DNA from 2 places in the Pseudoalteromonas maricaloris genome. Region 1 is predicted to be linked to the other one. Evidence: predicted binding sites of a transcription regulator. Region 1 holds the regulator's gene; the other holds the start of a gene.
The links. The regulator FliA, encoded in region 1, starts transcription of late flagellar genes. The targets are predictions, from matches to a motif close to CTAAAGNTNNNNNNNNNNNNGCCGATA.

Region 1 (8,863 bases):
GTGCCGGAAGAAAGACAAATTAAGATAGTGAGCTCGGTTGGACAATAGAGGATAAAGGGGCTGTAACATGAAAATTAAACGTTTCTTCGCAAAAGATATGCGTACGGCTTTAAATGAAGTAAAAGAAGAGCTTGGTGCTGATGCTGTCATTATGTCTAACAAAAAGTTAGCGGATGGTGTTGAAATCGTCGCAGCAATTGATAATGACCGTACTGCTGCACCTGCTAAGCAAGCACCAGCGACCCATGCAGCAGCCCCAAGAGAAGCACAGACTCGCTTTGTCCGTCCTGAGCCTCGCCAAGTACAGCCAGCAAAGCAAGCGCAAGTTGCTGATAGCTTAGAAGCATTGCTTGAGCGTCAAGCGCCGCGCCCTCGCTCACCAGAACTTGCTTCTATGTTCTCCCAGTCGGGGATAGATACAGAGCAAATGTTAAGCAGCCAACGTAAAACACAAACTGCTGCGCCGACGCACCAAGCGAAGCCACAGCAAGCTCGTCGCCAATCTTTTGACTTTGATGATGATGCATTTGAGCAGCCACAGCAGTGGGGCGAGTCGGATGAATTAGACAACGGTTTTGGTGATGATTTACCTGAGTTAAATGCCAAGCCTGACGAAATGAGTGCAATGCGCGAAGAAATGAACGCTATTCGTCAATTACTTGAACATCAAGTATCTGGTCTAATGAAACAAGAAATGGCTCGTCGCGATCCAACCCGTGCGTGTCTTGTAGATCGTCTGGAAGGAATGGGCATAGACAAAGACGTTGCTGAGCAAATGGCATGCTTTATCCCTGATGATGTTTCTCGTAAAGAAGCCTGGAATGCATTGTTAAACATGGTGATCAACCAAATGCACACCACTAACAATGATATTCTTCGTCAAGGTGGCGTATTTGCGATGGTGGGTCCAACTGGTGTTGGTAAAACCACAACGGTTGCAAAATTAGCGGCATTAGGTGCACAAAAATACGGTGCAGATAAAGTGGCGTTAATAACGACTGATACCTACAGAATTGGCGCTTACGAGCAGTTAGCTACCTATGGTAGAATCATTGGTTGTCCGGTTAAGCAAGTTAAAGATGCAAATGAACTTGCAGAAGTGCTTTATCATTTACGCAATAAGCGTCTAGTATTAATAGATACGGCGGGAATGAGTCAAAGAGATTTGCGCTTAACTGAACAGTTAAATACACTTATGCGTAGCGCGAGAGTAGATATTCGCAGCTATTTAGTATTAAGTGCGACAGCACAAATGAATGTGTTACAAGAAACAGTAAGACACTTCAAAAAAGTAAATTTAAGTGGCTGTATTTTCACAAAACTTGATGAAAGTCTAAGTTTAGGTGAGATAATTAGCATAGCGATTCAAAATCGTTTGCCAATAGGGTATCTTACCAACGGTCAGCGAGTGCCAGAAGACATTCGCGTAGCAAATGCTCAAAAGCTAGTAAAAAAGGCTGAGCAATTGTATTTAAAAAGAATAAAAGCACAGCACTCTCGACGTGTACCTGTAGCGTCAGAGTCAGTAGGAATGTATGATTAACACAGTTTTAGATCAAGCAAGTGGCCTGCGTAGAATGAGTCAAAATAGCAACCAGGGTGTAAAAGTAATAGCCGTGACCGGTGGAAAAGGTGGGGTGGGTAAAACCAACGTCTCGCTCAATACTGCCATCGCTATGGGCCAACAAGGACAGCGAGTTCTCGTTTTAGATGCGGACTTGGGCTTGGCAAACTGTGATGTGATGTTAGGTCTAAGGGTAGAAAAAAATCTGTCGCACGTGTTGTCGGGTGAATGTGAACTAGATGAGATTCTCGTAGAAGGTCCCGCTGGAATTAAAATTGTACCGGCGACCTCAGGCTCTCAAAGTATGGTAGAGCTGACTCCCGCAGAGCATGCAGGACTTATTCGTGCATTTAGCGAGCTTAACACGCAATTTGATGTCTTAATTGTTGATACCGCAGCCGGTATCTCAGATATGGTTCTGAGCTTCTCTCGAGCTGCACAAGATGTGATGGTTGTGGTGTGTGATGAACCGACTTCCATTACAGATGCTTACGCGTTGATCAAAGTTTTGAGCAGAGAGCATGGTGTCTATCGTTTTAAAATTGTTGCCAACATGGTCCGCAGTATGCGTGAAGGGCAAGAATTATTTGCTAAACTTTCAAAAGTTACAGACCGTTTTCTTGATGTAGCACTGGAATTAGTGGCCACCGTACCGTTTGACGAAAACATGCGTAAATCTTCTCGCAGACAAAGAGCTATCGTGGATTTATTTCCGAGTTCCCCTGCGGCGATTGCGATTAAGGGACTTGCTGCTAAGGCAGTTAAATGGCCAATTCCGCATCAACCTTCCGGTCATCTAGAATTTTTCATTGAACAACTTGTAAACGGGTGATTATGGCTTCTCCGGTCAATAGAGCTGCGGGATATCAAACTTCAGACCACATTCATAAGGTGGTTGAACGGCATGCTCCACTTGTCAAAAAAGTGGCGTGCCACCTGATTGCTCGACTTCCGGCAAGTGTGCAACTCGACGATCTGATCCAGTCAGGTATGATTGGATTGATTGAAGCATCTAAAAATTTCGATGCAACTAAAGGCGCTAGTTTCGAGACCTTTGCCGGGATCCGTATTCGAGGCGCAATGCTGGATGAAATCCGTCGTGGTGATTGGGCGCCTCGTTCTGTTCACAAAAATAGCAGAATGGTTGCAGAAGCTATCTCCGAGTTAGAATCTCTCCTTGGTCGAGAACCAAAAGACACTGAAATCGCTGAAAAACTTGATATATCTCTAGATGAGTACCATCATATTTTACATGATGTAAATGCAAGTAAAGTCATCGGTATTGAGGATCTTGGGGTTGATGAAGACGTGATAACCCCAGCAAACAGCGATTTTGCGCTAGACAAACCGTTTAATAACGTTAAAAATGAACGTTTTAACGAGTCTTTAGTAAATGCTATCAAAGCGTTACCCGAAAGGGATGCTCTGGTTTTATCACTTTACTATAACGACGAAATGAATTTAAAAGAGATTGGTGCCATCCTTGATGTCAGTGAATCTCGAGTAAGCCAAATTCACGGTCAGGCAATGATAAAGCTTAAAGCTAAAATCAATGACTGGATAAATTAGAGTACATAAAATAGTTGGGTTCGAACCTCACTGGAGGAAGTTTTGGATAAGAACATGAAGATTCTCGTGGTTGATGATTTCTCTACTATGAGAAGAATAATCAAAAACCTATTAAGAGATTTAGGCTTTACCAATGTTCAAGAAGCTGATGATGGTAGTACAGCACTTCCGATGCTACAAAATCAGGAGTTTGACTTTGTAGTAACTGATTGGAATATGCCGGGCATGCAAGGTATTGATTTGCTTCGTGCAATACGCGCAGATGAAAAGCTTAAGCACATTCCAGTGTTGATGGTTACCGCAGAAGCGAAAAAAGAACAAATTGTTGCAGCAGCGCAAGCTGGGGTGAACGGATATATTGTTAAACCGTTTACTGCAGGTACGCTCAAAACTAAGCTTGAAAAAGTATTTGAGCGACTAGGCTAACAGCAAGGGGATATGGCCTATGTCTGTAAATGCTGCGCCTCAAATTACACTTGAACAAGCTAAGCAACTTGTTGAGCTTCTAGAACAAGGTGAACAAGAAAAAGCTGACCAGCTGATTTTAGAAGCTGCTAACAAAGAGCAATCGGAGTTATTTGCAGAAGTCGGAAAGCTGACTCGCCAATTACACGAGTCCTTGAAGAACTTTGAGCTGGATACTCGCCTCGCAGATCTCACGACAGAGGCTATTCCTGACGCCAAGCAGCGTCTTAATTATGTTATGGAAATGACAGAGAGCGCTGCGAACAAAACGATGGACGCGGTCGAAGAAAGCTTACCTCTTGCGCAGAACCTAGCGGATGAGTTAGCGCAAATAAAGCCCACTTGGGATCGATTGATGAGCAGAGACATTCAACTCGGTGAGTTTAAATCTCTGTGTCATGATCTCGACAGCTTTATGCAGACTTCAAAGACACGTACAGACGAATTACAAGGTTTAATGACTAATGTGCTGATGGCTCAGGACTATCAGGATTTGACTGGGCAGGTTATTCGGCGCGTCATTGAGCTTGTGAGAGAAGTAGAAGATAGTCTCATTCACCTCTTGACTGTTTTTGGTACTTCAGATGAAGCACCTTCAACTGCTGTGAAAGCGAATGAAAACGAAATAAAAACAACCGAGACTATCAGTGATGAATTGTCTGGACCTGAAGGTCCAATTATTGACGCTGAATCGCGAGATGACGTGGTTTCTGGTCAAGACGAAGTCGATGACTTGCTATCTAGTTTAGGCTTCTAGTTGGAGAGTGTGTATGAGCTTTGAAGTCGATGAAGATATCTTGCAGGACTTTCTTGTTGAAGCAGGCGAAATATTAGAACTGTTATCTGAACAGCTTGTTGAACTAGAAAATAATCCTGAAGATAAAGAACTTCTCAATGCGATTTTCCGTGGCTTCCATACCGTAAAAGGTGGGGCTGGCTTCCTAGGTATGACCGAACTGGTCGATGCCTGTCACGGTGCGGAGAACGTGTTTGATGTACTACGACAAGGGCAACGAAAAGTAACTTCCGAACTGATGGATGTTATTTTGCAATCTTTGGATACGATCAACGAAATGTTCGCTTGTATTCAAAACCGTGAGGAACCAGAAGCGGCCGACCCTGTGTTGCTTGAAACACTCCACAAACTTAGCCAGCCTGCATCTGAAGACGAAGTCAGTGAAGTGATTGACGAACCTACTTCTGAGCCAGAACCTGTGGTGCCAGATTTAAGTGCTGATGATATTTTATTCGACGCCGATGTTGGTTCAGGCGATGATAGCGGCTCCAGCATCGATGAGATAACAGAAGAAGAATTTGAAAATCTTTTAGATGAATTACACGGTTCGGGTAATGCGCCTGCTGTTGCTCCGGCAACTAAACCTGAAGCTGTATCAACCTCAGATGATGGTGATATCACCGATGACGAATTCGATAACCTCTTAGATGAACTTCATGGTGTTGGTAAATTCGGTGGAGCACCAAATGCAGAAGATGCTGTTGCCTCAGAAGCGAGTGAACCTAAGGCTAAATCAACCTCACCAGCAGCCCCAAGTGGGTCTACTGGCGACGAAGAAATTACCGACGATGAGTTTGAAGCTTTGTTGGACGAGCTTCATGGTAAAGGCAGTGCACCTAAAGCGGTCGATGAATCGCCAGTAGAGGTTTCAGAGACTAAACCTGCGCAACCAGAGCCTGTTAAAGCCGCGCCAGCGCCGAAACCTGCACCAAAGCCTGCGCCCAAAGTTGAAGCTAAGCCTGCGACTCCAGCACCAGCACCGCAAAAAGAGCCCGAGGCTGCAAAAGCTTCCACACCAGCCGCTGCGAAGAAACCTGCGGCACAAGCTGAGACCACGGTCCGAGTTGATACTAAACGTCTTGATGAAATCATGAATATGGTTGGCGAATTAGTATTGGTTCGTAACCGTTTGGTTAGCTTAGCGAATAACACCAACAGCGAAAGCATGGGTAAAGCTATTTCGAACCTTGATGTAGTCACTGCTGATTTGCAGGGCGCCGTGATGAAAACGCGGATGCAGCCAATCAAAAAGGTATTTGGTCGCTTTCCTCGAGTAGTGAGAGACCTTGCTCGCAGCTTGAAAAAAGAAATCAACCTAGTTTTACAGGGCGAAGAGACGGATTTAGATAAAAATTTGGTTGAAGCGCTTGCAGATCCATTGGTCCACTTAGTGAGAAACTCAGTAGATCATGGCATTGAAATGCCTGACGTACGCGAAGCGTCGGGCAAACCAAGAATGGGTACAGTCACATTGTCAGCATCTCAAGAGGGAGATCACATTCTTCTCACGATTCGAGATGATGGTGCCGGTATGGACCCTGAAAAGCTCAAAAAGATTGCTATAAATAAAGGCGTTATTGACTCCGATCAAGCAAGCCGACTGTCCGATACTGAAGCCTATAATTTGATCTTCGCACCAGGGTTCTCAACAAAAGAGCAAATTTCGGACATTTCTGGTCGTGGTGTTGGGATGGACGTTGTTAAAACGAAGATCACTCAATTAAATGGCTCGGTAAATATCCAATCAGAATTGGGTGTTGGTACCGTATTAGAGATTAAGGTACCGCTTACACTGGCTATTTTACCTACCTTGATGGTAGTAGTCGGAGAGCAAACGTTTGCGTTACCACTTGCCGGCGTGAACGAGATCTTCCATTTAGATTTGACAAAAACGAATGTGGTTGATGGTCAGTTGACTATCATAGTGAGAGAAAAAGCAATTCCGTTATTTTATCTTGAACATTGGTTGGTAAAAGGTGCGAACAGGGGCATGAGAAAGGCTGAAGGCCATGTTGTCATTGCGCAAATTGGCACTAAACAAGTCGGTTTTGTGGTTGATTCTCTGATAGGCCAAGAGGAAGTCGTAATCAAACCACTAGATGCGTTATTACAAGGTACACCAGGTATGGCCGGTGCTACCATCACATCTGATGGTGGTATAGCGCTAATCCTTGATGTCCCCAACTTATTAAAACACTACGCCTAATTTTATTAGGCGTAGTTCGAATTCTAGAGCGGCATTTGCTGCTCTGCTGTAGAGCAAATTAAAGAGCGTTGCCAATGGCAGTTAAAGTGTTAGTCGTAGACGATTCTAGTTTTTTTCGTCGTCGAGTCAGTGAAATTTTAGAAAAAGACAGTGAAATCAAAGTTATAGATTTCGCAGTTAATGGCAAGGAGGCGGTTGAAAAGGCCGCTTCATTGCGTCCAGACGTAATTACGATGGACGTGGAAATGCCTGTGCTTGATGGGATCAGTGCGGTGAAGCAGATCATGCAGGCCACTCCGACCCCAATCTTAATGTTTTCTTCGTTAACTCGTGAAGGCGCTAGTGCTACGTTAGATGCACTGGATGCAGGCGCTGTAGATTTTTTACCTAAAAAGTTTGAAGACATCGCTCGTAATAGCGAAGAAGCAATTAAGTCGTTACAAAATAAGGTAAAGGAAATTGGCCGCCGTCGCGTTAGCCGTTTTACTCGCCCTACTATTGCGACTCCGCCAAAGCGCGTCGAGTCTAGAGCAACTCGCGCTGATACAGGACGAGCAACGATCCCTCAACCGGATAGAAGTTTTCAGAGGCCTGTATCTGGTGGTACGTCCAGTGCTGCGGGTGCTAGAGCATCGGGTAAGAAATATGGACTGGTTGCAATTGGTACATCAACAGGTGGACCCGTTGCACTGCAAACAATACTAACTCAGTTGCCTGCAAACTTTCCTCATCCAATTTTACTTATCCAGCATATGCCGGCCGCATTTACACCTGCGTTTGCAGCAAGATTGAATAGTTTATGCCAGATTAAGGTTAAGGAAGCCGAGCAAGGTGATAGATTAATGCCTGGGGTGGCCTATTTAGCCCCTGGCGGTAAGCAAATGCTGGTTGAAAATCGCGGTGGTAGTAAGACACTAAAAGTGTTCGAAGATGATAGTCCAAGGATCACCTATAAGCCCAGCGTTGATGTGACATTTGCAAGTGTTGCAAAAGCTTATGGTGGCGACACGTTAGCGATTGTCTTAACGGGAATGGGCGCAGATGGCCGAGATGGTGCTCGTATGCTAAAACAGGTAGGGGCCACTATTTGGGCGCAAGATGAAGCGACTTGTGTTGTTTATGGTATGCCTCAAGCTGTCGCTGGCGCTGGACTTTCGTCGGATAGTATCGCCCTACAAGACTTTGCTGCGAGAATTAATAAAGAAGCGGGTAACCAATAGACTAAGTCATCACTTGGTTGCTTTGCTTGAAGCTTGTAAATATCAAACGTCTAAAAAGAATGAATAACATTGAGTTGGTATAGTATCTATTGAATGAAATCAATAGTGATAAGCGAAGGAATATAGAGTGAAAATTTGGACAGTAGCAAATCAAAAAGGTGGCGTGGGTAAAACCACGACGACGGTGAGCTTAGGAGGCATTCTTGCTGAGCAGGGTCACCGAGTTTTGCTTATTGATACTGATCCACATGCTTCACTGACATATTACTTTGGTATTGATTCTGAAGAGTTAGAAGTCAGTGTGTATGATATTTTTGCACGCGGCAGCAGCATGACGAGTGAAGAAATTTTACAGTCTCTTTGTCCATCAACCATAGAGAATCTTGATATTTTGCCTGCCACTATGGCCATTGCTACGCTTGATCGTAGTATGGGTAATAAAACGGGCATGGGGCTTATCTTAAAGAAATCGCTCGAAAAAATAGCGGATCAATATGACTATGCTATTTTAGACTGTCCACCAGTGCTTGGGGTACTGATGGTTAACGCATTAGCAGCGAGTGAGCGAATTTTAGTGCCTGTCCAAACTGAATTTTTGGCGTTGAAGGGACTAGATAGAATGATGCGCACGATGGAGCTGATGCAGTCTTCACAGCAGAAACAGTATCAATATACTATCATTCCAACTATGTATGATAAACGGACCAAAGCGTCGTTGGAGGCGTATAAAACGTTGCTAGCAACATACAAAGAGGCCGTTTGGCCAGGTGTGGTTCCCGTAGATACCAAATTTAGGGATGCGAGTCTTGCACAGCAAGTCCCAGTACAATTTTGTCCTAAATCACGAGGCGTGTTCGCTTATCGTGCACTATTGGACTATTTGAAGCAGTTAAGCTAGAGAGCATAATGAGTAAGCATTTATTTGCAAATGAAAAGGTGATGAAGCAGTATCTTGGCGCCCTATTACAAGAGGAGCCAGAGATTGAGCAATGCGAATTATCACCGGTTGCAAAGCTACTTGAACAAGTAAAAGAGCCGAAGTC
Region 2 (8,863 bases), 1.6 Mb from region 1:
TGGTCCATTTTTACGAATAAACCCTTGTGGTTATGCGGGCATGAATATGGTGCAAAGTAGCGAAATTAATGGACCTCAAACCGTCGCTGATGCGGGGGCTGGTCTGGTAAAACACATGCTAAAACGCATTAATGCTGAGCATGTCGAATACACTGAAGGGTTTGAAAACGTATGAGTAAACCAGTCAAAATGGAGCCAGGGGTAAAGCTCCGCGATGCTGAAAAAATGGCATTGATCCCAGTTAAAGTCATGCCAACAGAACGCGAAGAAATGCTGAGAAAGCCTGAGTGGTTAAAGATCCGTTTGCCAAAATCAAGTGAACGTATCGATGGCATTAAACAAGCAATGCGAAAGCACGGCTTGCACTCTGTTTGTGAAGAAGCGTCTTGCCCTAACCTTTCTGAGTGCTTTAATCACGGTACAGCAACCTTTATGATTTTAGGTGCAATTTGTACTCGCCGCTGTCCGTTCTGCGATGTGGCCCACGGTCGTCCGCTAAAACCTGACGCCCAAGAGCCGGAAAAGCTTGCACTTACCATCAAAGACATGAAGTTGAGCTACGTTGTTATTACCTCTGTTGACCGTGATGATTTGCGCGACGGTGGTGCGCAGCACTTTGCTGACTGTATTCGTGAGATCCGTAAGCACAACCCAGGTATTACAATCGAAATTCTTGTGCCTGATTTCCGTGGTCGTATGGATAGAGCGCTTGAAATCTTGAGTGAAACACCACCAGATGTATTCAACCACAACCTTGAAACTGCACCGAGACTTTACAAGCTAGCGCGTCCAGGCGCCGATTATAAGTGGTCGCTCGAATTACTACGCCGCTTTAAAGAAGCGCATCCAGAAGTAAGAACTAAATCAGGCCTGATGGTTGGACTAGGCGAAGAAATCTCTGAAATTGAAGAAGTCTTAAGAGACTTGCGCGAGCATAACGTAGATATGCTTACCGTAGGCCAGTATCTGCAACCTTCAAAGCACCACTTGCCAGTCAAGCGCTACGTGCCACCGGTTGAGTTTGATGGGCTAAAAGAATATGCCGACGAAATAGGCTTTAGCCACGCAGCTTGCGGACCATTTGTACGCTCTAGCTACCATGCAGATCAGCAAGCCGCCGGTAAAGAAGTAAAATAGCTTCTGCTCCGAACTTAAGTTCAAGTAACACGGATATTGCTCCTAGTCGTCAGCAGGAGCAATACCCATACAATTTCCGACTTCCCCTCTACGCATTCATGTAAATTCAATGTAAAATAGCCAAAATTCCCTTAATTTACACCCTTGTCTAGCCAGAGCGTTTTAGTGGTAACAAGGCTTTAATTATCCCCAGCTCAGGTTACTTAGAATAATAATATGGAATACGGACCAATCAGCTTTTACGCTATTTTTATTGCCGTTGTGGTACTTGGAGGCTCCTTAGGCGGGCTCTTACAAGCGATGCGCTCAACGTCGTCATATAAGTTTCGCAAACCTAAGTTTAAGAGTGCGAATAGCGCCGCCCCAGAGTATTGGGACTTAGGCGGATTCGGTGTCATTCTAGCCGGTGTGATCTCAGCATTTATGGCAATCGGTGTGCTCACCATGGCGGGCGCTGCTGACTTCAGCCCAGTCAGTAAGTATGCATTTAAATCATATCAAAATGGGGAGCACGACTCCCACCATCAAAACAATGACGAGATACTCATTCCCGTGGCGATGTTTTCATCTGCGCATAACGATAATGCCGTTGAGATCAACCGTATCATCAAAGTGGTCGTTGAGCACAATTTGAAGCGGGAAAACGACTCAATTACCGGTTCTGATAAAGCATTTTGGACTTGGATTAAAATCTTTTCATTCTCTATTTTAAGCGGTTTTGGTGGTGTAGGACTCGTTTCTAGCGCCTACAAGCGCTACGTTGGCGAAGATGAATTCAATGACATCCAACAAAAGGTTAAAGAAGAGTATGAAATAGCACGTAAGAATACCGTAGAAATCGCACTCCAACGCGCTAGGGAATTGATTGCAAACACACAATACGATGAAGCAATTAAGGTTTGTGATGACATTCTTACCAACATTCATCCAAACCATGCAAGAGCAATTGGCATAAAAGCCAGAGCACTCAGCCGAGATGGTAAGCTCGCAGAAGCCATCAAGCTGCTAGAAAGCGCACTTTCCATCTCAGATATGAGTGAGTCCGTCAGAGCTCGTATGCATTGGAATATAGCCTGTTACCAGACTCGTATAGATTTTAGCGAAGGCTTACCTGAGGAGCTAGATTGTATGGTCCGGACGCTGGGTGAAATCCGCAGCCATTTGGAACGTGCAATTGCGCTTGATGAGCATTTAAGATTGAAGCTGCCCGACGGTGAAAGTGACCTTATTGTGCTAAAGTCGCTCAGTTCGAGAGGTCAAGATTGGTTTGACAATTTAGTACGAGCGCAATAGACTCTTAGGTAAGTTAGCTTGATACGGTGCATTTTCATGAGAGATGAAGACTTTATATAAAAGTTAAAGGTACAAGCACAAACTCACTGGATGAAAATACCAGTGAGTAGAATAAGCCGCATATTGATATGTGGCTTATTTGTTTTTAACGCATAAATTTTATACGCGAATTGGTATTAGCAGCAAAACGGTTTCATTTCCTCGCTATTCGTTATATCTTGCCTCACCAGATAATAATAATCAGGGGCAAAACGTGCTTAAGAATAAAACTTTGGGCAGCATGCTGATTGTAGCAGGTACTACAATTGGCGCGGGTATGCTCGCCCTCCCTATTGCATCAGCAGGACTCGGCTTTTCTACCGCTATCGCATTATTAGCAATCACATGGTTGTTAATGACCTATACCGCTTTGCTTATGTTGGAAGTACATCAATACGCAGATCAAGACGCAACGCTAAATACACTGGCGAAAAACTTGCTCGGTAAAACGGGCCAATATGTCGCTAACTTTTCTATGGTATTTTTATTCTATGCACTGTGCGCAGCTTATATCGCAGGAGGTGGTGCACAACTTCAAAGCAAACTGGTTAGTGTACTAGGTGATGGGATCACTCCCCAACTCGGTTCAGTATTGCTTGCTGTTATCATAGCAACCATAGTGACATTAGGCACAAGTACCGTCGATAAGCTTAACCAGTTACTATTTACCATTAAAGTTATCGTGCTCGCGAGTTTGTTTTTTATCCTGACTCCCTATGTTCATGGCCAACATCTTATCGATATGCCAGTGGAGCAAGGACTTGTTATTGCGGCAATTCCTGTAATTTTCACTTCATTTGGGTTTCATGGCTCAATCCCATCAATCGTTAAGTACGTGGGCGTAGATATCCGCCAATTACGTAAAGTAATGATGTTTGGTGCTTCCCTCCCGCTTATCATCTATGTATTTTGGCAACTACTAAGCCAAGGTGTTATGGGTCAAGAGAGCTTAATGGCAAGTGAGGGACTGCCGGGTTTTGTCACCAGTATTTCGTCTATCGCACACAACGACAACGTACAATTATTTGTGACGGTTTTTGCAGATCTTGCTCTCGCGACTTCATTCTTAGGTGTTAGTCTCGGCTTATTCGACTTTTTTGCAGATGCCTTTAAAAAGCAAGATACTAAGAAAGACCGTGTAAAAACGGCATTCATTACCTTTTTACCACCGCTTGGCTTTGCCCTCTTTTATCCAAAGGGCTTTATTATGGCACTGGGATATGCAGCGATTGCGCTCGTGGTGTTAGCAGTATTTCTACCAGTTGCTATGGTATGGAAGCAGAGAAAAGTTAGAGGTAATGATGGATATCAGGTTAAAGGTGGTGCGCTTGGACTAGGACTTGCCGCCATTTTTGGTGTGATGATCATCACCTCTCAGCTAATGCAAATGGCTGGCCTTATTCCTAGTTTAGGGTAAGCAAAGCAACTGCAAATTAACCCGAACCTTGGATAAGGCATTAATTATCCAAGGTTTAGGTTAACTCGTAGTTTCTGCTAATCTATTTTCCCTAGCCAGTCTCGCTTCTTTTCTATCTTGCATTAGCTTCCAAAAGGTAAAGACTGGCACAAATGCTAAACACAGAGTAGCCACATTAACCATAGGAATAATTGTAGGGTACAGGTAAGTTGAATAGGACAGATCCATAAAGTGTCTGTCGACAAGTCTAAAAAACTGTAATAGCGGAGCTGGAATAATGATTATTTGGGCAAGAATACTTTGCCATAGATACATCTTATCTTTAACAGCCCAGTAAGCAATAATTGCCATGAAGACAATGTCTGAAATGGCCCAATAAATATACCGGTAGACTCTATCCGGATCAGCCGCCCTAATGTAATCAGCGTTAAACGCCCCCAAAACGTAAAAAATAGCAATAAGGCTGGCGTATCGAAGCGCCTTTACATCTCGTACCAACAGGCACAAAAAAACAGCTACGAATGAGACCCAGATACTGTAATCTAAAAAGAAGAGCCTAACAGGCTCCCAAGCTAACCACATGGACCGTTAACGACCCAAACTTGGCTTTTTTTCACTTTCCTCGTCGCCGCCTGCACCATTATCACCTGGTAGTCTATAGTTTTTAACGTCCATCATTTTATCCTTATCGAGAGTTTGTAGAGCAGCTAGAACTTTAGCGAATTCCCTGTAATTTAGCAATAAACTGTAATTAATTTTGCCTCACTTCAATAGGGTCAGACTCTTTAGGTTTACCCTGTAAAATAGAGATTTCGACTCGCCGATTGCGGCGTCTATCAGCATCACTGTCATTGGGAACAAGCGGTCTGGTGTCTGCGTGACCAACCACAACCATTCTGTTCTTATCAAAACCACGAACGCGCTCCATCACAGTCGCAACAGCGACCGCTCTCGTCGCCGATAAATCCCAGTTATTGGAGTAAAGTTCGTTAGTGACTCTAAAATCGTCTGTGTGACCCGAGACAGTAATTTCACCGGGTACATCTTTGAGTAGTTCTGCAATTTCGGCAATCACTGGTTCAAATTTAGGTTGTAAAAACGCACTACCTGCTGGGAAAGAACCATTCTCTTGGATACGAATAATGATTTGCTGCCCTAGAGACTCAAGCTCAATCGCACCATCCATTATTTGCTTTTCTAGCTGCTGCGCAATCTTTTTAACAAGCTCATTAACTTGTTCTTGATCTGCGGATGCGATTGCTTGCGTTGACGCCATTTCTTGAGCTGTACTGGCTGACTCACCACCACGCTTATTGCCCCGCTGCTCTTGCCGACCACCCGCAGACGATTCATCACCAGCCTGAAACTCAAGCATCTGTTGCGTCATTTCTACGGTTTGCTGTTGGATAGTTTCAATTGGTGTTGGCTCTGGCTTACCAGGAGTAAATTCCATCGCGATAACACTGGTACCTTTTGGGATATCCTTTACTTCAATTTTGTTTTGCACACCAAAAGCAAATTTCATCGACCCGGCAATTTGCTTAAACTTCAGCACGTCCATTTCAGAAAATGCCAGTAGCAGTACAAAGAAGCACATCAGTAATGACATCAGATCAGCAAATGTCCCCATCCAGGCGGGAAGACCTGGAGGAGGACATTTACATTCTTTCTCATCTGACATGGTTATTCCTCAGCCTCAGCGCCACGTTTAGATTCAGGCAAATAATTTTTCAAAATGCCTTCAATAACTTTCGGGTTTTGGCCATCCTGAATGCCTAAGACAGCATCTAAGATGAGCCGCTGATTTCGCTCTTCTTCATCTTTACGAAGCTCAAGCTTAACCTGAATAGGGATCGCAACCACGTTAGCTAAAAACGCACCATACAAAGTTGTTAAAAGTGCAACAGCCATGGCTGGCCCGATTGCTTTTGGGTCGTCCATGTTAGACAACATAGCTACCAAGCCGATGAGCGTTCCGATCATCCCCATCGCAGGCGCAATATCCGCGAGGGATTTAAATAAACCCGCGCCTAGTTCATGTCTTGAAGACGTTAGGGAAATGTCTTTTTGCAGTGTGGCACGTACAACATCAGCGTCATGGCCGTCGACTAACATATCAACGCCTTTACGCATAAACTGGTTGGGAATTTCGGCTTCTTCTAACGCTAAGAAACCACCTTTACGCGCAGAATCAGCAAGCTCAACGGCTTTTTCAATCAGCTCTTCAGGGGTTTCAATCTTAAACATGAAGGCCTTGCCGGCCACTTTACCAATGCCGAAAAATTGTCCAAGCGTAAAGTTAGACAATACGATAAAAATTGAACCACCAAATACGATAACGACGGAAGGCGTGTTATAGAACATAGCGATCTGGCCATCACTACTTAGTACCATCGACATTACAATCAAACCTATGGCACCCAGGATCCCTATTACCGTTGCTAAATCCACATGTCCTCCGAGGGAAGTTATTTGTGATAAATCACGCAGTTATTATTGTTTGAGTTATCGGCAAGTTTCTCTACAACTTAACACTATTATATTAAAAAGTGTTTAAAATGCGAGTTTATAGCAGATCTTGTAATGCCGATACTCCGTCAGATCAAAAAGTCTCTGGTTTTTTTGACCTTGGCGCGCAATCCCCCTAAAATTGCCACACTTTTACTTTACGGGTCAGTGTGACATATGGCGGTAAAAAAACCTGATAACTTGAGCTTTGAAGAGGCCATGCAAGAATTAGAACAAATCGTTGCAGACATGGAAAATGGTAGCTTACCTCTGGATCAAGCACTTAAACAATTTGAGCGTGGGATAAAGCTCGCAAAAGCTTCAAACCAAAAACTTCAGCAAGCTGAGCAGCAGGTCGCTATTTTAATGGGCGAAGATGAGCACGCGCAATTACAGCCATTTGAAAACGAAGCCTAATGTCAGCAAAATTACAAGAAAAACTCCTGTCTGCTAAGACTCGTGTAGAAACCACCGTTTTACACTATTTTGATAATGTGCTTGATACTGAAGAAAATATCAAAGCCGCAACGCGCTACAGTATAGAAAATGGTGGTAAACGCTTGCGACCGTTTTTGGTGTACTGCACTGGTGAATTGTTTGGTGCGGCTCCAGAAGACTTAGACAAGGCCGCTGCAGCAATAGAGTGTGTTCATAGCTATTCGTTGGTGCACGATGATTTACCCGCGATGGATGATGATGAACTTAGGCGCGGCCGTCCAACCTGCCATATTCAATTCGATGAAGCGGCAGCTATCTTAGCTGGCGATGCCTTACAAACTCTGGCGTTTGAGCTGTTAAGTGAGCATCAATTCGCAGTAAGCCACCATGCGCAAATAAAAATGATTTCCGCGCTAGCTAAAGCATCGGGTCTACAAGGCATGGTTGGTGGCCAAGCACTTGATATAGCTGCTACTAATCGTTCAATTTCCATAGACGAACTAGAACGTATTCATAAGCTAAAAACAGGTGCACTGCTAAGCTGTGCTGTAGAGCTTGGGATCTTATGCGGCAACCCAGAGCTAGTTACCGAGCAAGCATGTAATGCAATACGCACTTATGGTCGTGCAATAGGCCTTGCATTCCAAGTCAGAGATGACATTCTTGATGTAGAAGGTGACACGGCAGTGCTTGGTAAGCCACAAGGCTCTGACATAGAACATAATAAGTCTACCTACCCTGCACTGTTAGGCTTAGAGCAAGCAAAAGAAAAAGCTGAACAGTTGATAGATGAAGCACTAGATGCGCTTACGAAAATAGATGGTGACACAGAAATACTTGCAGATTTAGCAAAATACATCATAGATCGAGAATATTAAGCTGACGTATAAAATAACTACGCCAAGCTAAGAAAATATTCACAAGTACTTTGTAAATACTGGCTAACATAATATTATGACCAGTTGGTGACGAATTTTAATAATTATGAAGTGAGCTGCGCGGGTAAATACTCAGCAAAGACTCACTAGGACTCTGATAAATACCATGAAACTTGATAGTAGCAAGTATCCTTTACTCGCGTTAATTGACGACCCAAGTCAACTTCGTCAATTACCCCAGCATAAGTTATCTGTGTTAAGTGATGAATTACGAGAGTATTTGCTAAACTCAGTCTCTCAAAGCAGCGGTCACTTAGCTTCAGGTCTTGGCACGGTCGAGTTGACCGTTGCATTGCATTACGTCTACAACACGCCACAGGATAGATTGGTGTGGGACGTAGGTCATCAAGCTTATCCCCATAAGATCCTAACTGGCCGCCGTGACCAGATGCATACTATTCGCCAGAAAGATGGGCTTCACCCTTTCCCATATCGAGAGGAAAGTGAATACGATACCTTTAGTGTTGGTCACTCAAGCACCTCGATTTCTGCAGCGCTTGCAATGGCTATTGCCGCTGAAAGAGAAGCAATGGGCCGTAAAACTGTTGCTATTATTGGTGATGGCGCAATGACTGCTGGTATGGCGTTTGAAGCCATGAACCACGCGGGGGATGTTAATCCGGACATGCTCGTGATCTTGAACGACAACGAAATGTCTATCTCAGAAAACGTTGGCGCACTTACAAACCATTTCGCTAAGATCCTCTCTGGTAGCTTCTATACTAATATTCGTGAAGGCAGTAAAAAGCTTTTAGCTGGTGTACCGCCAGTTAAAGAACTTGCTGGCAGAATGGAAGAACACTTAAAAGGGATGATAATCCCAGGTACTTTCTTTGAAGAGCTTGGCTTTAACTATATTGGCCCAATCGATGGACATGATGTTGGCACCCTAGTTGATACGCTGCGCAATATGCGTAACCTTAAGGGGCCACAGTTATTGCATGTTAAAACGCAAAAAGGGAAAGGTTATAAGCCTGCAGAGGCGGATCCTATTGGCTACCATGGCGTACCAAAGTTTGATCCAACCGTGCACAGCTTACCCAAATCAAAACCCAGTGCACCGACCTTTTCAAAAGTATTTGGTGACTGGCTC

Region 2: a site for FliA is predicted at 6,393-6,419, ahead of pomA (flagellar motor protein PomA). Genes of this name have one in related genera too.

Annotation. Positions count from the first base shown of each region.
Region 1 is NZ_CP024625.1:1,418,663-1,427,525, forward strand. Features, by position in the region: gene flhA (flagellar biosynthesis protein FlhA) at 1-48, shown strand, start outside; gene flhF (flagellar biosynthesis protein FlhF) at 68-1,543, shown strand; gene CTT31_RS06030 (MinD/ParA family protein) at 1,536-2,396, shown strand; gene CTT31_RS06035 (RNA polymerase sigma factor FliA) at 2,399-3,133, shown strand; gene cheY (chemotaxis response regulator CheY) at 3,176-3,559, shown strand; gene CTT31_RS06045 (protein phosphatase CheZ) at 3,579-4,355, shown strand; gene CTT31_RS06050 (chemotaxis protein CheA) at 4,369-6,600, shown strand; gene CTT31_RS06055 (protein-glutamate methylesterase/protein-glutamine glutaminase) at 6,675-7,820, shown strand; gene CTT31_RS06060 (ParA family protein) at 7,948-8,718, shown strand; gene CTT31_RS06065 (chemotaxis protein CheW) at 8,727-8,863, shown strand, end outside.
Region 2 is NZ_CP024625.1:3,062,186-3,071,048, forward strand. Features, by position in the region: gene lipB (lipoyl(octanoyl) transferase LipB) at 1-175, shown strand, start outside; gene lipA (lipoyl synthase) at 172-1,137, shown strand; gene CTT31_RS13550 (tetratricopeptide repeat protein) at 1,354-2,430, shown strand; gene CTT31_RS13555 (aromatic amino acid transport family protein) at 2,684-3,886, shown strand; gene CTT31_RS13560 (hypothetical protein) at 3,947-4,468, opposite strand; gene CTT31_RS13565 (flagellar motor protein MotB) at 4,638-5,567, opposite strand; gene pomA (flagellar motor protein PomA) at 5,570-6,337, opposite strand; gene xseB (exodeoxyribonuclease VII small subunit) at 6,572-6,811, shown strand; gene ispA ((2E,6E)-farnesyl diphosphate synthase) at 6,811-7,710, shown strand; gene dxs (1-deoxy-D-xylulose-5-phosphate synthase) at 7,877-8,863, shown strand, end outside.